3 regions of the Arthrobacter sp. Soil761 genome follow, and region 1 is predicted to be linked to each of the others. Evidence: riboswitches for the same ligand, from Rfam matches in the RefSeq annotation. Region 1 holds a riboswitch; each other region holds the start of a gene.
What was found. A riboswitch is a leader RNA that binds a small molecule or an ion and turns the genes downstream of it on or off. The one in region 1 is predicted to bind S-adenosylmethionine.
Positions count from the first base shown of each region.

Region 2: linked by a shared signal. The riboswitch ahead of metX (homoserine O-acetyltransferase MetX) and the one ahead of ASG79_RS13820 (DUF1737 domain-containing protein) in region 1 are both predicted to bind S-adenosylmethionine.
Region 3: linked by a shared signal. The riboswitch ahead of ASG79_RS14930 (cobalamin-independent methionine synthase II family protein) and the one ahead of ASG79_RS13820 (DUF1737 domain-containing protein) in region 1 are both predicted to bind S-adenosylmethionine.

Region 1 covers NZ_LMSF01000023.1:363,106-368,975, forward strand. The annotation lists gene ASG79_RS13805 (TetR/AcrR family transcriptional regulator C-terminal domain-containing protein) at 1-466, opposite strand, end outside; gene ASG79_RS13810 (hypothetical protein) at 691-945, shown strand; partial or broken gene opgC (OpgC domain-containing protein) at 1,040-3,505, opposite strand; SAM riboswitch class IV at 3,731-3,846, shown strand; gene ASG79_RS13820 (DUF1737 domain-containing protein) at 3,860-4,135, shown strand; gene ASG79_RS13825 (rhodanese-like domain-containing protein) at 4,132-4,542, shown strand; gene ASG79_RS13830 (O-succinylhomoserine sulfhydrylase) at 4,543-5,751, shown strand.
Region 2 covers NZ_LMSF01000011.1:42,829-48,698, reverse strand. The annotation lists gene ASG79_RS08150 (VOC family protein) at 1-407, opposite strand, end outside; SAM riboswitch class IV at 627-741, shown strand; gene ASG79_RS08145 (bifunctional o-acetylhomoserine/o-acetylserine sulfhydrylase) at 785-2,107, shown strand; SAM riboswitch class IV at 2,208-2,323, shown strand; gene metX (homoserine O-acetyltransferase MetX) at 2,336-3,451, shown strand; gene ASG79_RS08135 (MFS transporter) at 3,618-5,000, shown strand; gene ASG79_RS08130 (zinc-binding dehydrogenase) at 5,009-5,870, shown strand, end outside.
Region 3 covers NZ_LMSF01000028.1:92,463-98,332, forward strand. The annotation lists gene ASG79_RS14920 (adenylosuccinate synthase) at 1-139, opposite strand, end outside; gene ASG79_RS14925 (M14 family zinc carboxypeptidase) at 378-1,463, opposite strand; SAM riboswitch class I at 1,648-1,751, shown strand; gene ASG79_RS14930 (cobalamin-independent methionine synthase II family protein) at 1,765-2,973, shown strand; gene ASG79_RS14935 (uracil-DNA glycosylase) at 3,175-3,804, shown strand; gene ASG79_RS23875 (hypothetical protein) at 3,817-3,957, opposite strand; gene ASG79_RS14940 (DUF3151 domain-containing protein) at 4,144-4,566, opposite strand; gene fbaA (class II fructose-bisphosphate aldolase) at 4,567-5,586, opposite strand; gene ASG79_RS14950 (TrmH family RNA methyltransferase) at 5,709-5,870, opposite strand, start outside.

The sequences.
Region 1 (5,870 bases):
AGCCGTAGTAGGCGCGGTAGACGTGCAGCGCATCCGCCGGCTCGAATCCTGCCGCCACCAGCAGGGTCAGGATCTGCTCCAATGGCCGCAACGTGCCCAGCGGGCGCATGCCCAGCGGCGTGGAGAGGGGCCGGGTCACCAGCAGGGGGACAACGTTGGGATGCTTGAGCGCCAGCATCCGCAGGTTGTGGGCGATGCTCCGCAGCTGCGCTTTCCAATCCGGGTCCTCCGGATGAATCGGAAGCTGGTTGAGCACCAGCTCAGAAACCCCGTCCAGCAGCGCCGCGCGGTTCTCGGCGTAGCGGTACAGGCTCATCGGGTCCCGGCCAAGCTCCTGCCCCAGGCGGCGCATGGTCAGTGCATCCAGTCCTTCGGCATCAACCAGTTCCAGGGCCTTGGCCAGCACGACCTCCCTGCTCAGCCTGGCCTTGGCGGGGGTGCGGCCGGAAGCGTGCGGGGGATTCATGGTGTTGTCCTAGCGGTGGAAGTGGCGGCCCGGATTAATCGAGACGGTTGCCTTACTTGTAGTCTACGAGTAAAGTCTACATCGTAGACAGGCGCTGACGACGCTGAGGCCCCGGACGCTTTTCACGGGACCCAACCTATAGATTCGATGGCCATGTGCAGGGCATCAAATCTTGCTGCTGTAGCCGAACGGCGGCGCCGAGCACTTAGCGAAGGGAAGCCATCATGGCACATTCGCAGTTCGATACTTTTCTCCACGAAGCCACCTACCCCGACCACGCCGCTGGTTCCAGCATGGACCGCGACCGCCTCTACGGCCTGTACACCAGCTGGTGCTTCCTCAACCAGCAGCCGGCTGGCACCGAGTCCACCTTCTGGGCAGCCATGAAGCACCGGATCCCGCCGCGCCGCAACGGGCTGCGCATGAAGGGTCCTGCCGCTGCGGACTACATCATGACCAGCTACCCGGGCCTGGTCTGAGACCCCCGGATTCGTAAGAGGCCACCGGGCAGCCGGGTGGTACATGATCAAATGCTGTGGCATGCCCGTGCCGCAGCATTTTTCATGCCCCCGGCTAGGTAGGGATGATCCGGAAGAGGAACCTGGTGCGGACCATCACCCAGAGCAGCCCCAGGACCACGGCGTAGGCCACGGTGTTGAGGAGGATGCTTTGCTGCTGCAGGGCCGGGATGTTGGCCACGACGGCGATCAGCACCACGTGCATGATGAAGACGTACAGCGTGGCCCGGCCCAGCGGGACCAGGAACCAGCCCAGGGCCCGGTCCACCGGTTTCCAGTAAGCACCGAGGAATGCGTACGCAGCCACCACAAGGACCAGGACGTTGAGCAGCCGGCCCGGGGCCAGGTATGTCCGGCCGAAGAAGGCGTCATACATTGCCCGGTAGGACGCATCCGGCAGAAGCGCCAGTCGGACGTCATAGGCGTTGGCCAGGTAGGGGTTGCCCCAGGACAGGAAGGCTAAAGCGAATGCTGCCGTGGTGCAGGCAACCACCACCCACGTGTGGCGCGACAGCCACGCTGTGATGCTGCGCCGATGGTAGCCCGCAACCAGCCCAAGCACGAAAAGCACCTGCCACACCAGCAGCGGGAAGGAGTCCTCAAACTGCGAGGGCAGGATCCGGAACCTGGTCATGGCACCTGCCGCATACACGGCAACCGACACCGCCACGACCCAGATGGCCTTTCCGCGGTTCAGCGCCGCGAGGATCAGCGGGCTGACCAGCAACAGCACCACATAGAGCCCCATGACATTGAACTGCCAGGGACCGAACTGCAGCAGCACGATGGCCGGAAGCACCTGGGGCGGCACGGGGAACTGGAACAGCGATGACATGCCCGCATAGAGGTCGTAGGTCCGGCCGGCCCCGTTGTGCCCGGCGCCACCGGTCCCCTGGTCCACGAACGTGGTCAGGGCCTCGGTGTGGAAGAACGGGAGCAGGGACAGAAGGAAGACGCCGATCAGCACGGCCAGCGCCGTCAGGTAGAGCTTGCCGGCGCGGCGGGTCGTGAGGTCGACCACCTGCCCGAAGTCCTCCCTGGCCTTGGGTCCGTACACCATGCCCACCACCAGTCCGGAGAACAGGACGAACAGTTCCGCACCCTACACGAAGCCCACGGCCTCCTGGGTGAGCAGCTGGAACAGCGATGCCATGCCCAGGTGGTTCACCACCACAAAGACGATGGCCATCCCGCGCAGCAGATCGATGCGCGAGTCCCTGGCGGAGGGATCCTGGTAGCCCCAGGCCGTGGCTGCGTTGATCCGGCGGGGTATCTGCCACAGGGCCACCAGGAGGATGGCCATGGCGGCGGCAACAGTCCAGGCGGCAGCCCCGGAGAGCGTGTTGGCCCGGACGTAGGTGCTCCCGGATGCCACGTCGGTGACCGGCCCGGTGACCATTGGCGATGCCTTCAGCCTGTCCAGGGCCGCTTTGGCGATGCCCGCCTGTCCCGTGAGCAGCCAGCTGATGCTCGCCACGCCGGTATCCCTGGTGCTGGTGCGCTCGTCCCAGACAACGGCGGCCGTCCCGGCAAAAGGTGGGGAAGTGGCAGTTCCCACCACCTGGTCCCACCAGCCCGCCTTGATGTCCGCCTCCTGCGCGCCGCCGGACGCGGGGCTGTAGAAAGCAGAGGTCTGGAGGAGGAACGGCTTGTTGCGCCCCTCGGAATAGGTGCCGTAGAAGTTTTCGCCGCCGGAGGCCGTCAGCATGTCCTGGAGCTCGCCGGCCCTCGGCTGGGAGTTGACGGCGGGGCCGCCGGCCGTGTCGTCGTGATAGGCGGCCAGCCCCGCCCAGTCCACTGCGTCGTCGCCCGGGTAGTAAGGGGCGTAGGCGCTGTCGCTTGAGTTCCAGGCCCCGTCGCCGTTCGTGTCCAGGAGGGAAAAGCCTTCGGTTCCGGGCTGCGGGGCATCCCGGTTGCGGTCAAAGGGGTAGTCCTTGCCCAGGTAAGGCGCCCACACCAAGGTGGCCCGGCCGCCGTCGTACTTCTTGAACGCTGCCGCCACAGCCCTGAAGGCCTGCCGGTACGCGGCGGGCTGCTGGCCCCAGGCCACCCAGCTTGCATTCATGTCCGGGGCGAACCGGATCAGCAGCTGCCCCTTGAACCCGGACGTAAGGTCGCGCACCTGCGCTGCGAATGCTTCCGCTTCCGCGGTGCCGAGCTGGCCCAGGGGCACTGACGGCTTCACCGTGAGCAGGGCGTGGGCGCCTAGGGACGCGGCCTGCTGAAGGAAGCCGTCAAGGTCGTTCCGTTCCGAATCGCGGTAGGGGATGGTGATGTCGTGGCCGAAGACGGCCGGACTGGCACCAAGCCGGCCGCTGAAGCCTGCGGCGGTGTCCTCGCCCCACTCGAGCACCGCGCCCAGCCAGGGCTTTCCCTTCTCCGGCGCAGCGTCCGCCGCATGCGCCGGCGCAGCCGCCAGCAGGGCAAGGAGGCTGACGATGGCCGCGGCCAGGAACGCACCGATGGACGGCCGGCGGGTCCCGCAAATGGCGGCCTGGTGGCGCGATGTGTTTGCCCGCATGCTGACAGGACCCCCGGTGCTCATTGCTGTGACGACGGGGCGGCGCCCCGGTAAGAACTTTATCGGCCCCGCGGCCCCGGGCGGCACGTGGCGGGCCGCCCACCTGCGGCGATGTCCGCCGTCGCGCTTTCCTTCAACCCCGCGCCTCCCTTCAGCGCTGCTCAATTACGGAACATGACGACGGCGGCGGTGCGGCTTGGCGCGGCAGATGTTACGTTTTTGGGGAGTAATGAGTACCGGTGTGAAGCCCTGACTGGCCGGTCGGCAACCCTCCCTTTCGCGGCGGGGTGCCTCAGGTGAATACTCGGCATATCGACCGATTCGAGCTGCAAGCGTGAAAGAAGGAGATCCGTCGTGTCTGACGCACCTGCCCCCGACGAAAAATTGTCCTACCGCCTGATCACCGGCCCGGATGACCGTTCATTCTGCGAGCGGATCTCCACGGCCCTGGCCGACGGCTATGTGCTGCACGGCAGCCCGGCAGCCACCTTCAACGGCACCAGCGTGATCGTGGCGCAGGCAGTGGTCCTTCCGGCGGCAATCGCCTCGGCCGATGCCGCGGTTGCCACCGCAGTGGATGAACTGGACGCCGAATTTGAAGGCGAGTTCGACGGCGAGGGCCACGCATGAGCTACGCGGGAGACCTCACGCCCCAGGAAGCATGGGAGAAGCTGGAACAGGGCGCCATCCTGGTGGACGTCCGCACCGAGGGCGAATGGGCCCACATCGGCATTCCGGACACCAAGGCCACGGACAACGACCCCCTCTTCATCCAGTGGACCTTCCCCGGCGGCATCCCCAACCCCGACTTCATCAACGACCTCAGCCAGCAGGCGCCCGAGGACCGTTCAACCGAACTGGTGTTCCTGTGCCGCTCCGGCCAGCGGTCCATCGCGGCAGCCATCGCGGCCACCCGGGCCGGCTTCACCTCCTACAACGTGCTGGAGGGCTTTGAAGGCGAGCCGGACCGCTATGGCGAACGCACCGTCAACGGCTGGAAAAACCGCGGCCTTCCCACCAACCTCGGAAAGAACTAAGTGACCTTCAACCAAGACGCCCCCGGCTGGAACCCCGACACCCAGGCTGTCCGTGGCGGGCTGGACCGCACCAACTTCCAGGAAACGTCCGAGGCCATTTTCCTGAACTCCGGCTTCGTCTACGAATCCGCGGCAGCAGCTGAACGCGCCTTCACCGGCGAGGACGAACGCTTTGTCTACTCCCGCTACGGCAACCCGTCCGTGGCCACCTTCCAGGAGCGGCTCCGGCTGCTGGAAGGCACCGAAGCCTGCTTCGCGACGGCGTCGGGCATGTCCGCGGTGTTCACCGCGCTTGGTGCCCTGCTGGCTGCCGGCGACCGGGTGGTGGCCGCCCGGTCGCTGTTCGGTTCGTGCTTCGTGATTTTGAACGAGATCCTTCCCCGGTGGGGCGTGGAGACCGTCTTCGTGGACGGGCCGGACCTGGACCAGTGGCGCGAGGCCCTCTCCAAGCCCACCACCGCCGTCTTCTTCGAATCCCCGTCCAACCCGATGCAGGAGATCGTGGACATCGCCGCGGTCAGCGAACTTGCGCATGCCGCCGGCGCCAAGGTGGTGGCGGACAACGTCTTCGCCACTCCCCTGCTGCAGCGCTGCGGTGACCTGGGCGCCGACGTCATCGTCTACTCCGGCACCAAGCACATCGACGGCCAGGGCAGGGTCATGGGCGGCGCCATCCTGGGCACCAAGGAGTTCATCGACGGCCCCGTGAAACAGCTCATGCGCCACACCGGGCCCGCACTCTCGGCGTTCAACGCCTGGGTCCTGACCAAGGGCCTGGAGACCATGAGCCTGCGCGTGAACCATTCCTCCGCCACGGCGCTCCGGCTCGCAGAGTGGCTGGAAGAACAGCCCGCCGTGAGCTGGGTGAAGTACCCGCTGCTCAAGTCCCACCCGCAGTACGACCTGGCGGCACGGCAGATGAGCGCCGGCGGTACGGTCCTCACGCTTGAGCTGGCTCCCTCCGGCGGGCGCTCCGGCAAGGAAGCGGCCTTCGCACTGCTGGACGGGCTGCGCATCATCGACATCTCCAACAACCTTGGTGATTCGAAGTCCCTGATCACGCACCCCGCCACCACCACGCACCGCGCCATGGGGCCGGAAGGGCGCGCCGCCATTGGGCTCAGTGACGGCGTGGTGCGGCTCTCGGTAGGGCTCGAGGACCCGGAGGACCTCCTCCGCGACCTGGAACAGGCACTCAAGCAGATCTAGCCGCGCGGGAAGCCCTAGCTCCTCTGGGTCCGGGCGACGCGCTTCCTCACTCTCGATGCGCAGATTCCCTGGCGCGCACCAAATATGGGCCGCGAGGAGGAATCTGCGCGTCGGGAATG
Region 2 (5,870 bases), on a different contig from region 1:
TATGGCACCTGGGGATCTGCGATAAGGCCAAGGATGCCAATCTGTTTCCAGACCAGCTCCCGGCCGTCCGGGAACTTGCGGTTGCCGTTCACCGCGGCGCGGCCAAGGCGTGCCTCGAACGGGGCGAGGTCGTCCACTTCGACACACCAGCCCATCCAGCCACCACCGGCCGCGGAACGGGCACGCACTGCCTGTCCGAACGGTGCCTTGTCCGAAGCCGGGTGGTCCAGGACCTCTACGACTTCCAGGTACTTGTGCCCGGCGAGCGGGATGATCATATTCCGGGTTCCGAACCGGGGGTGCACCCCGCCCTTCACTGCCTCAACGCCGAGGGCAGATGAAATACGTTCGGTAGTGGCCGCGAGGCCATCTTGTTCACAGGCGTAAGAGACGTGATCCATGCGCATGGCAACATCTTGGCACTTTGTGATGCGGCTCTCAGCTAAGGGTACCCTTACTGGAAAGGCGGCCGGGAAAAGGGCCGGGAACATGGGCACGAAGGACGACGGCGGCGTCCCCGGCCGGGTGCGGGGCGGCCCACCTGTGGCGGCTCGAAAGCCATGCAGGGCGACCTTGTTCGTCACAATGCTGTCCACGGCGACTACCCCGTTCCTAGACTGGGCGCAGGTCATGAGCGCCAGCGCCAAGCCCCGGCTCGCTGGCCGGCAACCCTCCACCCGCGGTGGGGTGCCCCGGGTGAGGACCTGGCTGTCCGGCAAGAGCCGGAAGCAAGCGCGGCCCGTACTGCCCCACGCATTCCGGGCCCACGTCAAAGGAGATTTGGATGTCCAACGGATGGTCTTTCGAAACCCGCCAGATCCATGCCGGCCAGGAGCCCGACAGTGCCACAGGAGCCCGCGCGCTCCCCATTTACCAGACCACGTCCTTCGTGTTCCCCAGCGCCGAAAGCGCAGCCAACCGCTTTGCCCTCGCCGAACTTGCACCCATCTACACCCGGATCGGCAACCCCACCCAGGATGCCGTCGAACAGCGGATCGCCAGCCTTGAGGGGGGCCTGGCCGCATTGCTGCTGAGCTCTGGCCAGGCCGCCGAGACGTTCGCGGTGCTGAACATTGCGGAGGCGGGGGACCATATTGTGGCGAGCCCCAGCCTTTACGGCGGAACGTACAACCTGTTCGCCCACACCCTGAAGAAGTTCGGCATCTCGGTCACGTTCGTCCAGGATCCCGACAACCTGGACCAGTGGCGCGACGCCGTCCAGCCGAACACCAAGCTCTTTTTCGGTGAAGTGGTGTCCAATCCCCGCCAGGACGTCCTGGACATCGAAGGCATCTCCGAGGTGGCCCACCAGGCAGGCGTGCCACTGATCGTGGACAACACCCTGTCCACGCCCTACCTGATCCGCCCACTGGAGTGGGGTGCGGACATCGTGATCCACTCCGCCACCAAATACCTGGGCGGCCACGGCTCCGCAATTGCCGGCGTGATCGTGGACTCCGGCAAATTCGACTTCGGCAAGGACCCTGAACGGTTCCCCGGCTTCAACACCCCGGACCCCACCTACAACGGCCTGGTCTACGCCCGCGACCTAGGCGCCGACGGTGCGCTGGGTGCCAACCTCTCCTACATCCTCAAGGCCCGCGTCCAGCTGCTGCGCGACCTTGGCTCGGCGGTTTCCCCCTTCAACGCCTTCCTGATCTCCCAGGGCCTGGAGACGCTGAGCCTGCGGGTGGAACGCCACGTTGCCAACGCCACGGAAGTGGCGCGCTGGCTGGAAGGAAGGGACGACGTCGAATCCGTCGCCTACGCCGGGCTGCCCTCCAGCCCCTGGTACGAGCGTGGCCGCAAGTACGGGCCCAAGGGAACGGGCGCCGTCGTGGCCTTCAACCTTGCCGGCGGAGCGGAGGCGGGCAAGCGCTTCGTCGACGCCCTGGAGCTGCACTCCCACGTGGCCAACATCGGCGACGTCCGCTCCCTGGTCATCCACCCGGCGTCGACCACCCACAGCCAGCTCTCGCCGGAGCAGCAAGCGGTGGCCGGGGTGAATCCGGGACTGGTCCGGCTCTCTGTTGGCCTGGAGCACATCGATGACATCCTGGCCGACCTGGAAGCGGGTTTCCGCGCTGCCAAAGGCGCCCAGAGCTAAAAGCGCGCCAGGGCTGACGCCGGGAGGGCCGGCAAGCGGGGAAGTCACAACCAGTCACACTCTTGGCCTGGAGCGGGGGGTGTTTCGTACACTCAAACCAGGTCATGAGTGCCAGTGACAGCCCCGGCTTGCTGGCCGGCAACCCTCCATCCGCGGTGGGGTGCCCCGGGTGAGGACCTGGCCTGCCGGTCAGACGACGGCAGGCAAGCGCGTAGAAGAGGTCTTGCCATGACGGTTACCGTCGCCCGAACCACCATCCCCGAACACGGAATTGTCCGCTACGCCTCCATCGGAGGGCTGGAACTCGAAGCCGGGGGATACCTCCCGGACGTCACGCTGGCCTACGAAACCTGGGGCACGCTCAACGCCGACGCCAGCAACGCCATCCTGATCGAGCACGCCCTGACCGGCAGCACCCACGTGACCCGCGGCGACACGGACGAAGAAGGCTGGTGGGAACAATTGGCCGGTCCCGGCGCTCCCGTGGACACGGACAAGTTCTTCGTGGTGTCCGTCAACATCGTGGGCGGCTGCTACGGGTCCACGGGCCCGTCGTCGGCCGCCCCGGACGGAGCCCCCTGGGGCTCCCGCTTCCCCCTGGTCACCCTGCGGGACAGCACGCTGGCAGAGGCCCGGCTGGCTGACCAGCTGGGCATCAGCAGCTGGTTCGCTGTCCTGGGCGGATCCATGGGCGGCGCCCGCGCCCTTGAATGGGCAGTGACCTACCCGGAGAGGGTGCAGCGCTGCGCCGTCATCTCCGTGGGCGCCGCGAGCACGGCGGAACAGATCGCCTTCGCGCAGGCCCAGACCCTGGCCATCCGGCAGGACCCACACTTCAACGGCGGCGACTACTACGGCGGCCCCTGCCCGGAAGCCGGGCTGGCACTTGCCCGGCGCATCGCCCACATCACCTACCGGTCCGCGGCTGAACTGGAAGGCCGCTTCGGCCGGGAACCCCAGGCGCCGGAGTCGCCCCTGAAGGGTGAGGCTCTGGCCGCCCGCGGCCGCTACCAGGTGGAAAGCTACCTGGACCACCAGGGCAGCAAGCTCGTGAAGCGCTTCGACGCCAACAGCTATATCGCCCTCACCGAGGCGCTGATGAGCCATGACATCTGCCGGGGCCGCGGAACCCTGGCCGAAACCCTGGCCAGGTCCACCGCCAGGTTCTTCGTGGCCGCCGTGGATTCGGACCGGCTGTATTTCCCGTCGCAGTCCCGTGAGCTGGCCCAGGCCCTGCCGGGGGACGTGGACGTCCACGTCATCCAGGCGCCGATCGGGCACGACGGGTTCCTGACAGAGATCGGGCAGCTGGGCAGCCAGCTCCGGAGCAGCTTCCTGGCCTAGCGCCCCGCATGTGCATTCCTGCAGATGCCTTCTGCACTAATCGGCGTTGAGGTTGCACCGCAGGCAGACCATACTCAATCGAATCCGGTGCGTTCGTGGTGTGCATCACACCCGGCCGCCATTGATTGGTCCCCGTGGTGTCGACGACGACGCCGAAGGAGTTCGCATGAGTACGGAAAGCTCCGCCGCAAGGCGCACAGAGGAAACCGACGTCAAGGCTTCAGGCCTTAAGAAAGTGGTTACGGCCTCCATGGCCGGAACCGTTGTTGAGTGGTACGAGTTCTTCCTCTACGCCTCGGCTGCCACCCTGGTGTTCGGAAAGGCCTTCTTCCCCAACGCCGGCACAGAACTGGATGGCATCATCGCCGCCTTCCTCACTTATGCCGTCGGTTTCGTGGCGCGCCCCATCGGCGGCATCGTCTTTGGCCACTTCGGCGACAAGTTCGGACGCAAGAAGCTGCTGCAGCTGAGCATCATCCTGGTAGGCGTCTCCACCTTCCTCATGGGCTGCCTGCCCACGTTCCAGCAGATCGGCTACTGGGCTCCCGCACTGCTGGTGGTCCTCCGGTTCGCCCAGGGCTTTGCCGTTGGCGGCGAGTGGGGCGGCGCCGTCCTCCTCGTGGCCGAACACAGCCCCAGCAAATCCCGCGGTTTCTGGGCCAGCTGGCCACAGTCGGCAGTGCCGCTGGGAAACCTGCTTGCCACCGCCGTCTTGTTCACCCTGTCCTCCACGTTGACCCAGGACGCCTTCCTGGGGTGGGGCTGGCGCGTAGCGTTCTGGCTGTCCGCGGTGATCGTCCTGATCGGTTACTACATCCGCACCAAGGTCAATGACGCACCGATCTTCCTCGAAGCCCGCAAAGAGGTCGAAGCCGGCCACAAGGGCTACGGCGTCGCTGAGGTATTCCGGCGCTACCCCCGCGGCGTCTTCACCGCCATGGGCCTGCGCCTGGCGGAAAACATCCTGTACTACCTCGTGGTCACGTTCTCCATCACCTACCTGAAAACCGTGGTCCAGGCCGACACCACCCGCATCCTCCTCCTGCTGCTCCTTGCCCACGCCCTGCACTTCGCCGTCGTGCCCATGGTCGGCAAGCTGTCGGACCGGTTTGGCCGCAGGCCCGTCTACATGGCCGGCGCCATCATGGGGGCCACCTGGGGCTTCTTCGCCTTCCCCATGATGGACACCAAGAACGATGCCATCATCCTGGCCGCCATCATGATCGGCCTGGTGTTCCACGCCTTCATGTACGCCGGGCAGCCTGCCATCATGGCGGAAATGTTCCCCACCCGGATGCGCTACTCCGGGGTTTCCCTGGGCTACCAGGTGACGTCGATCGTTGCAGGATCCCTGGCCCCGATCATCGCCGCCTCGCTCCTGGGCGCCTACAAGTCCTCCGTCCCCGTGGCGGTCTACCTGCTGATCGCCTGCGCCATTACCGCCGTCGCGGTCTACTTCCTGAAGGAAACCCGCGGCATCTCGCTGCACGACGTGGACGCCGCCGACGCCCAGGGCACCGCCGACCTCCTTGCCGCCCGCAAGAAGTAGCAGGATCCGTGAAAGCCGCCGTCCTGTACTCCACCGTTCCCGCCGCCCCCACCACGGGGGCCGGCAACGGGAAGCAGACCTACTCCGAGGCCGCTCCGCTGCTGGTGCAGGAACTGGAGCAGCCGGAGCCCCGCGCCGGTGAGCTTGGTGTTGCCATCACGTACTCCAGCCTCTGCCACTCGGACCTCTCGGTGGTGGACGGTTCCCGCGTCCGGCCGCTGCCCATGGCCTTGGGCCACGAGGCGGTGGGTCGGGTGGTGTCCGTGGGGGCCGGCGTGTTCGACGTGTCCGTCGGCGACCATGTGGTGCTGGTCTTCGTGCCGAGCTGTGGCGGGTGCCGTGCGTGCCTGGCCGGCCGGCCGGCCCTCTGCCACCGTGCAGCAGAGGTCAATGGCTCCGGCGACCTGCTGCGCGGGCCGGCACTGCTGCGGACTCCGGCAGGGGAACGGATCAACCACCACCTTGGCGTCTCGGCCTTCGCCGATTACGCAGTGGTGGCAAGGGAATCGGTGGTGGTGATCGACGACGACGTCCCGGACACGGTTGCCGCGATGTTTGGTTGCGCCGTGCTCACCGGAATGGGTGCAGTGTTGAATACCGCGGCTGTCAGTCCGGGGCAGTCCGTAGCGGTGTTCGGCCTCGGAGCCGTGGGCCTGTCAGCCGTCATGGCAGCGCGCCTCGCTGGAGCCGCCGACGTCATTGCCATCGATCCAAACCAAGGCAAGCACCAGCTGGCCCGCGACGCCGGCGCCACATCGGTGGGAACGCCGGAGGACGCGGCACGGCTGATCGCGGAAGCGTCCGGGGACGGTGTGGACGTTGCCATTGAAGCAGTGGGATCAGCAGGCGTTATCGCCTCCTGCCTGGAGC
Region 3 (5,870 bases), on a different contig from region 1:
CGCCTACGACGACGGTGTGCCCGGCATTGTTGCCGCCATTGGGCTTGACGACGTAGTCAACACGGCCGCCCAAAAGGTCGGTGGCCTTGCCTTTTCCTTCGTCGCCCCACTGGGCTCCTACGATCACAATTGCTGGCATGGGATCCTCCCCCATTCGTTCGGGCTGCCCGGGTCCAGCCATCTGGTGGCGGGCCCATGCAGCGCCGTTCATGAGAATGCCCCGAACATACCGGCCTTCGCACAGCCGCAGCACGGCACGGCGAAGCAAGAGTTCCGGGGCTCTTACCACCCAAGTTTAGCCGATGGGGCACTTTGTCCACTGTTGTGGCCCGCCGCGGCCCTTTCGCAAATATGGGCCGCGGCGGGCGCCGGGCCTCCTACTCGTCCTCGGCCTCCCCCGCGGGCCGGGACGTCTGCTCGGCGAGCGTGTCCCAGAAGGAGGTGTCGGCGTCGGCAATGGATCCGTCCGCTATGGCCGCGGCGGTGGACGCCAGCGTGGTGACCGTCTGCTTGATCAGGTAACCATTGCTCCGCTGTCCCAGCGCGTAACCATCCAGGTAGTGGTCCGACATGCCGCGCATCTCGAAAAGCAGGGTGGCAATGCCGTATTCCACGGAGATGCCGTTGCGGCTGATGGTCTCGGCGCTGCCGCCCTGGTACCTGCCCAGGTGGCCCCAGCCGGTGGAGTCAACGTTGTTGAAGACAACGGCGCCGAGCCGCTTTGATTTCTCGACGACGGCGGGGTCGGCGTTCGGGGTGGTGGGGTACAGGATGGAGCCGGAAACCAGCTTGCCGTCGCGCTCGGCGCGGGTGCCCTGGTGGTGCAGGTCGATCATGTAGTCAATGCGGTACTTGCGCATCACGTTGTTGTGCAGCGCCTGGGTCTCCGGCTGGACCTTGGCCACATGGTCCCGGTTCAGGTCCACGCCTTCCGCGTTGTAGCGGGTGAGGTGGCGGTCCCCTCTGGCAAGGTAGTCGTCCAGGGAGAAGTTGACATCCCCCATGGCACCGTCCGCGTTGAGCATGGGCACGATGAGGATGTTCACGCCGTCCAGGATGCCTGCCGACTTGCCCGTGCCCAGGTGCTTGACGAACTCGAGGGCACCCTCGGTGGTGAGCTGTTCATTGCCGTGCTGCTGGGTCAAATACAGGATGGTGGGCTTGGCCGGGTCCGATATGTACTTGACCAGGTGGATGTCGCGGCCTTTGACGGTCTGGCCGATGACCTCCAGCTCCATGGCGGGCTGGCGCGCATCCTGGTCCTTCAGGAACGAGACCATCTGGTCGTAGGTGGCCAGCTTCGACGTGGTGATCTGGCCGTTGCCGTCGTAGGAAGGCCCTTCGCCTACGGCGCCGGCCAGGGGCGCCGGACCTGCTGCGACGGCGAGCGCGAGGGCTCCGCTAACGGCAAGGGTCCTGAGGGATTTCGTCACAGTTACCTCTTTCGAGTGCTCGGGTGGCATCCGCCGCTCCGTCGCAGCGGAGGCATGTGACATTCAGCCAACCAAGCTTAACGAAACCTGTCAATATGCTGGACAAACGCTGTAAGTACGTTCCGGTCCTGCCGCCGGCGGCCGGCCGGACATGCCCACGACATAAAGCGGTGCGGATTTGCGCGGCTCCACGCGCGTCGATTTATCTGAGAGTGGACCATCCGGAGCGGCCGAGAGACCTGGCTCGATGACGCCGCAGCAACCACGTCCCGGCAGACTCCTGCCGGCCGAAGGTGCTACTGCCAGGACCGATGGAAAGGAAGATTCCAGCATGTCCCAGAACACCGACCATATCCGCGTGACCCACGCCGGTTCATTGCCCCGCACCCCTGAACTCATTGCGGCCAACGCCGCCAAGGAAGCCGACGGCATCACGCCGGAATTTCTGGAACTCCTCGAAGCCTCCGTAGTGGACGTGGTGCAGCGCCAGATGGACCTTGGCATCGACATCCCCAACGACGGCGAGTACGGGCACACCATGTCCAGCTCGGTGGATTACGGGGCGTGGTGGAATTACTCCTTCGCCCGGCTCGGGGGCCTTGAGCCAACCACCGTTGACCGCTGGGCCGAGTCCGGGGTCCGCCGCTCGTCCCCCGGCAACGTTGTCCTGACCTCGTTCCCGGACCGGCGCGACCGGCAGGCCTTCAACGAGGCCTACAGCGATCCCGCATCCGGCATCCTCACCCACCGCAGGAGCGTTGCCCAGCCCAAGATCGCCGGACCGCTGACCTACACGGGCCAGGACCTGGTGGCCTCGGACATCCGGAACCTGAAGACCGGGCTCGCCGCCGCAGGCCTCACGGATGGCTTCGTGGCCTCCCTCTCCCCCGGCTCATGCGCGCGGGTAGCCAACGAGTACTACAAGAGCGACGAGGAACTCGTCTACGCCTGCGCTGATGCCATGCGGGAGGAATACAAGGCCATCATCGAGGCCGGCCTTACGGTGCAGCTCGATGATCCGTCCCTGGCCGAAAGCTGGGACCATATCAATCCCGAGCCGTCCCTGGACGATTACCTGAAGTTCATCCAGCTGCGCGTCGAAGCGACCAACTGGGCGCTGCGCGGCCTGCCGCAGGAACAGATCCGGCTGCACGTGTGCTGGGGATCCTGGCACGGCCCACACACCACGGACATCCCGTTCGCCGACATCATCGGCTCTGTGCTTCAGGTCAACGCCGGCGCCTATTCCTTTGAAGCGGCAAACGTCCGCCACGAACACGAATGGCGGGTGTGGGAGGACACAAAGCTCCCCGAGGGCAGGGTGATCATCCCGGGCGTTGTTTCGCATGCCACCAATGTGGTGGAGCACCCGGACCTGGTGGCGGACCGGATCGTCCGCTTTGCGGACCTCGTGGGCCGCGGGAACGTCATTGCCTCCACCGACTGTGGCCTGGGCGGCAGGGTGCACCCGCAGATCGCCTTCGCCAAGCTGGAGGCACTGGGTGAGGGTGCCCGCCGCGCCTCGAAGCGCCTCTTCTAGCCGCTCCCGCACCGACGCGCCGGCTGTGCCTTCCATCACCGGAAGGGGCGGCCGGCGTTTCGCTTGCCTGGGCTTGCTAAACTGGAGTAGGCCGACCAGGAGTTGGTCCACCCCAATCAACCGCCACTGATGTGCCGTGCCGCCGTGCGCCCATGTCCGTGGCGGCAGCAACGCCAATCCCCGCAGGAGATCCAGCACTTCATGACAGCCCTGGCACCCGAAACATTCCACGAACAGCTCATGAGCCGCCGCTACGAACCCAGCGTTGCCGCCGTCAACGAACTGTGTGATTCCCTGCAGGAGGCCAAGCCCGGAACCGTGGTGCCCTACGTGGACCCCATGCACGACGTGGAGGAATGCCGCATCATCAGCCTGTTCTCCAACATCGGCGAGGTGGATCCGTCCGGGTTCATCACCCCCGGCGACCAGGACGCTGTTACCCGCATGCTGGGGATCCAGTGGAAGCTTGGCCTGCGCCCGGAGTTCGTCATGCCGTGGAACGTCCGCCCTTGGCACGTCCCGGGCGAACCCAACGGCAAGTTCACTCCGGACCAGATCCAGTCAGGCCTGAAGCCCCTGCTGAAGTTCCTGGCCCTGGTCCCCCGCGCCTCGGTGATCGTGGCGCATGGCACCGAAGCCAACCGCCTGGCCAACCTGCTGTTGAAGACCGAGGTGCCCCTCCTCTGGCGCCGCGGCCTGAAGACCTACAAGGTCCGCTCGCTGAGCGGCCGCGCCTTCGCCGGTTCCCCGGCCCGCCAGGAGGAGTACCTGGAGGACATGCGCACTGCCTATGCAGACGCCATGGCCCGCACGGGTATTGCCAAACCTTAAGTCCTGCGCCGCTCAGCCTGTGGCATCGGACTCGGTAAACGAAATTCCCGGTGCCGATTCGTCTTCGGCTTCAACCCAGGTGGTGAAGTCGGCGTACGACATCCACGAGTAGTAGTCACAGAACCTGAGACGCGCTTTCTCCTGCTTTCCCACGCTTCGCGCAGCTCCTCCTTTCTTCCCCTGGCCCTTCGATTCTTTTAACCGAAATGAGGGACGGCGCATTCCAGGCCGGATACGAGTCACCTTCTCATTGAAAGGTGACCGCCCGCCGTCGTTCCCAGCCCGAACCCCTCCCTGGCACTCTGCACCAGGAAACAGTGCGGGCGTGGGCCCAGGGAGTTATTCGCCCTCGATGGCTGCCTTTGCCGTGGGGTCGGAATCGTTCAGGAACTTCTCGATCCGCTCCGGCTCTTCAGCCTCGCCGATGGCCGACGAGGCCCGGCCCAGGGAGTAGAGGGCCCGCAGGAACCCGCGGTTTGGCTCATGCTCCCAGGGGATGGGCCCCACGCCGCGCCAGCCGTTGCGGCGCAGCGCATCCAGTCCGCGGTGGTAACCCACCCGGGCATAGGCGTAGGAGTCGATGGTGCGGCCTTCCGTCCACGCCTCCTCAGCCAGGACGGCCCACAGGAGCGAGGACGTTGGGTGCTTCGCCACCAGGTCCAGGGCCTCCTGGCCGGCCTCAAGCTGCGCGTTCACCTCGGTTTCGGCAGGCAGGAGAGTGGGCTCCGGCCCCATCAGGTTCCGGCGGAACTCGTCCGACATCTAGAAGGTCTTTCCGGCCGAACCGAGCTGCTTGGTGGCTTCCACCACGCGGGCCGCCAGGCCGGCTTCGGCGGAGGCGCCCCAGACGCGGGGGTCGTAGGTCTTCTTGTTGCCCACTTCGCCGTCCACCTTCAGGACGCCGTCGTAGTTCTTGAACATGTGGTCAGCAACCGGACGCGTGTAGGCGTACTGGGTGTCGGTGTCGATGTTCATCTTGATCACGCCGTAGGAGACGGCGTCGGCGATTTCCTGGTCGGAGGAGCCGGAGCCGCCGTGGAACACGAGGTCGAACGGGTTGTCCTTGCCGATCTTCGCGCCCACCTGGGCCTGGATGTCCTTGAGGATCTCCGGGCGGAGCTTGACGCCGCCGGGCTTGTAGACGCCGTGGACGTTGCCGAAGGTCAGGGCCGTGATGTAGCGGCCGTTTTCACCGGAGCCCAGGGCATCGATGGTGGCCAGGGCGTCCTCAACGGTGGTGTACAGCTTGTCGTTGATGGCGTTTTCGACGCCGTCCTCCTCGCCGCCAACGGTGCCAATCTCCACTTCGAGGATCATCTTGGCGGCAGCAGTGCGGCCGAGCAGTTCGCGGGCGATGCGCAGGTTTTCCTGGAGGGTCTCGGCGGAGCCGTCCCACATGTGGGAGTTGAACAGCGGGTTCCGGCCGGCCTTGACCTCAGCCTCGGAAGCAGCCAGCAGGGGCAGGACGAAACCGTCCAGCTTGTCCTTGGGGCAGTGGTCAGTGTGCAGGGCGACGTTGACGCCGTAGTTCTTGGCTACTTCGCGGGCGAAGGCTGCGAAGCCCAGGGAACCGGCAACCATGTCCTTGGTGGATGCGCCGGACCAGTAGGCCGCACCGCCGGTGGAAACCTGGACGATGCCGTCGGACTCCGCCTCGGCGAAGCCGCGGAGCGCTGCGTTGAGCGTCTGCGAGGACGTGACGTTCACGGCCGGGTATGCGAAGCCGCCCGCCTTCGCGCGGTCGATCATTTCGGAGTAGATCTCTGGGGTTGCAATGGGCATGCTGGCTCCTCTGCTGAGTTTCGTCTGTGGGTGGAAGACCCTCAAGTAGACCGCTTACGGCTAGGCACCATCCTAGCCATTCCCGGACCACGAGGGTGTTTCGGGTCACCGCTCAGTAACACTCAGACGTGCTGGTTGAACACGTGCCGCCGGATCCAGGCGTGCATGGCGATGGCGGCTGCCGAGGCGGCGTTGATGGACCGGGTGGAGCCGAACTGCTCGATGGACAGGGTGGCGGCGGCGGCCTGGTGGACTTCGGGGGTCAGGCCCGGGCCCTCCTGTCC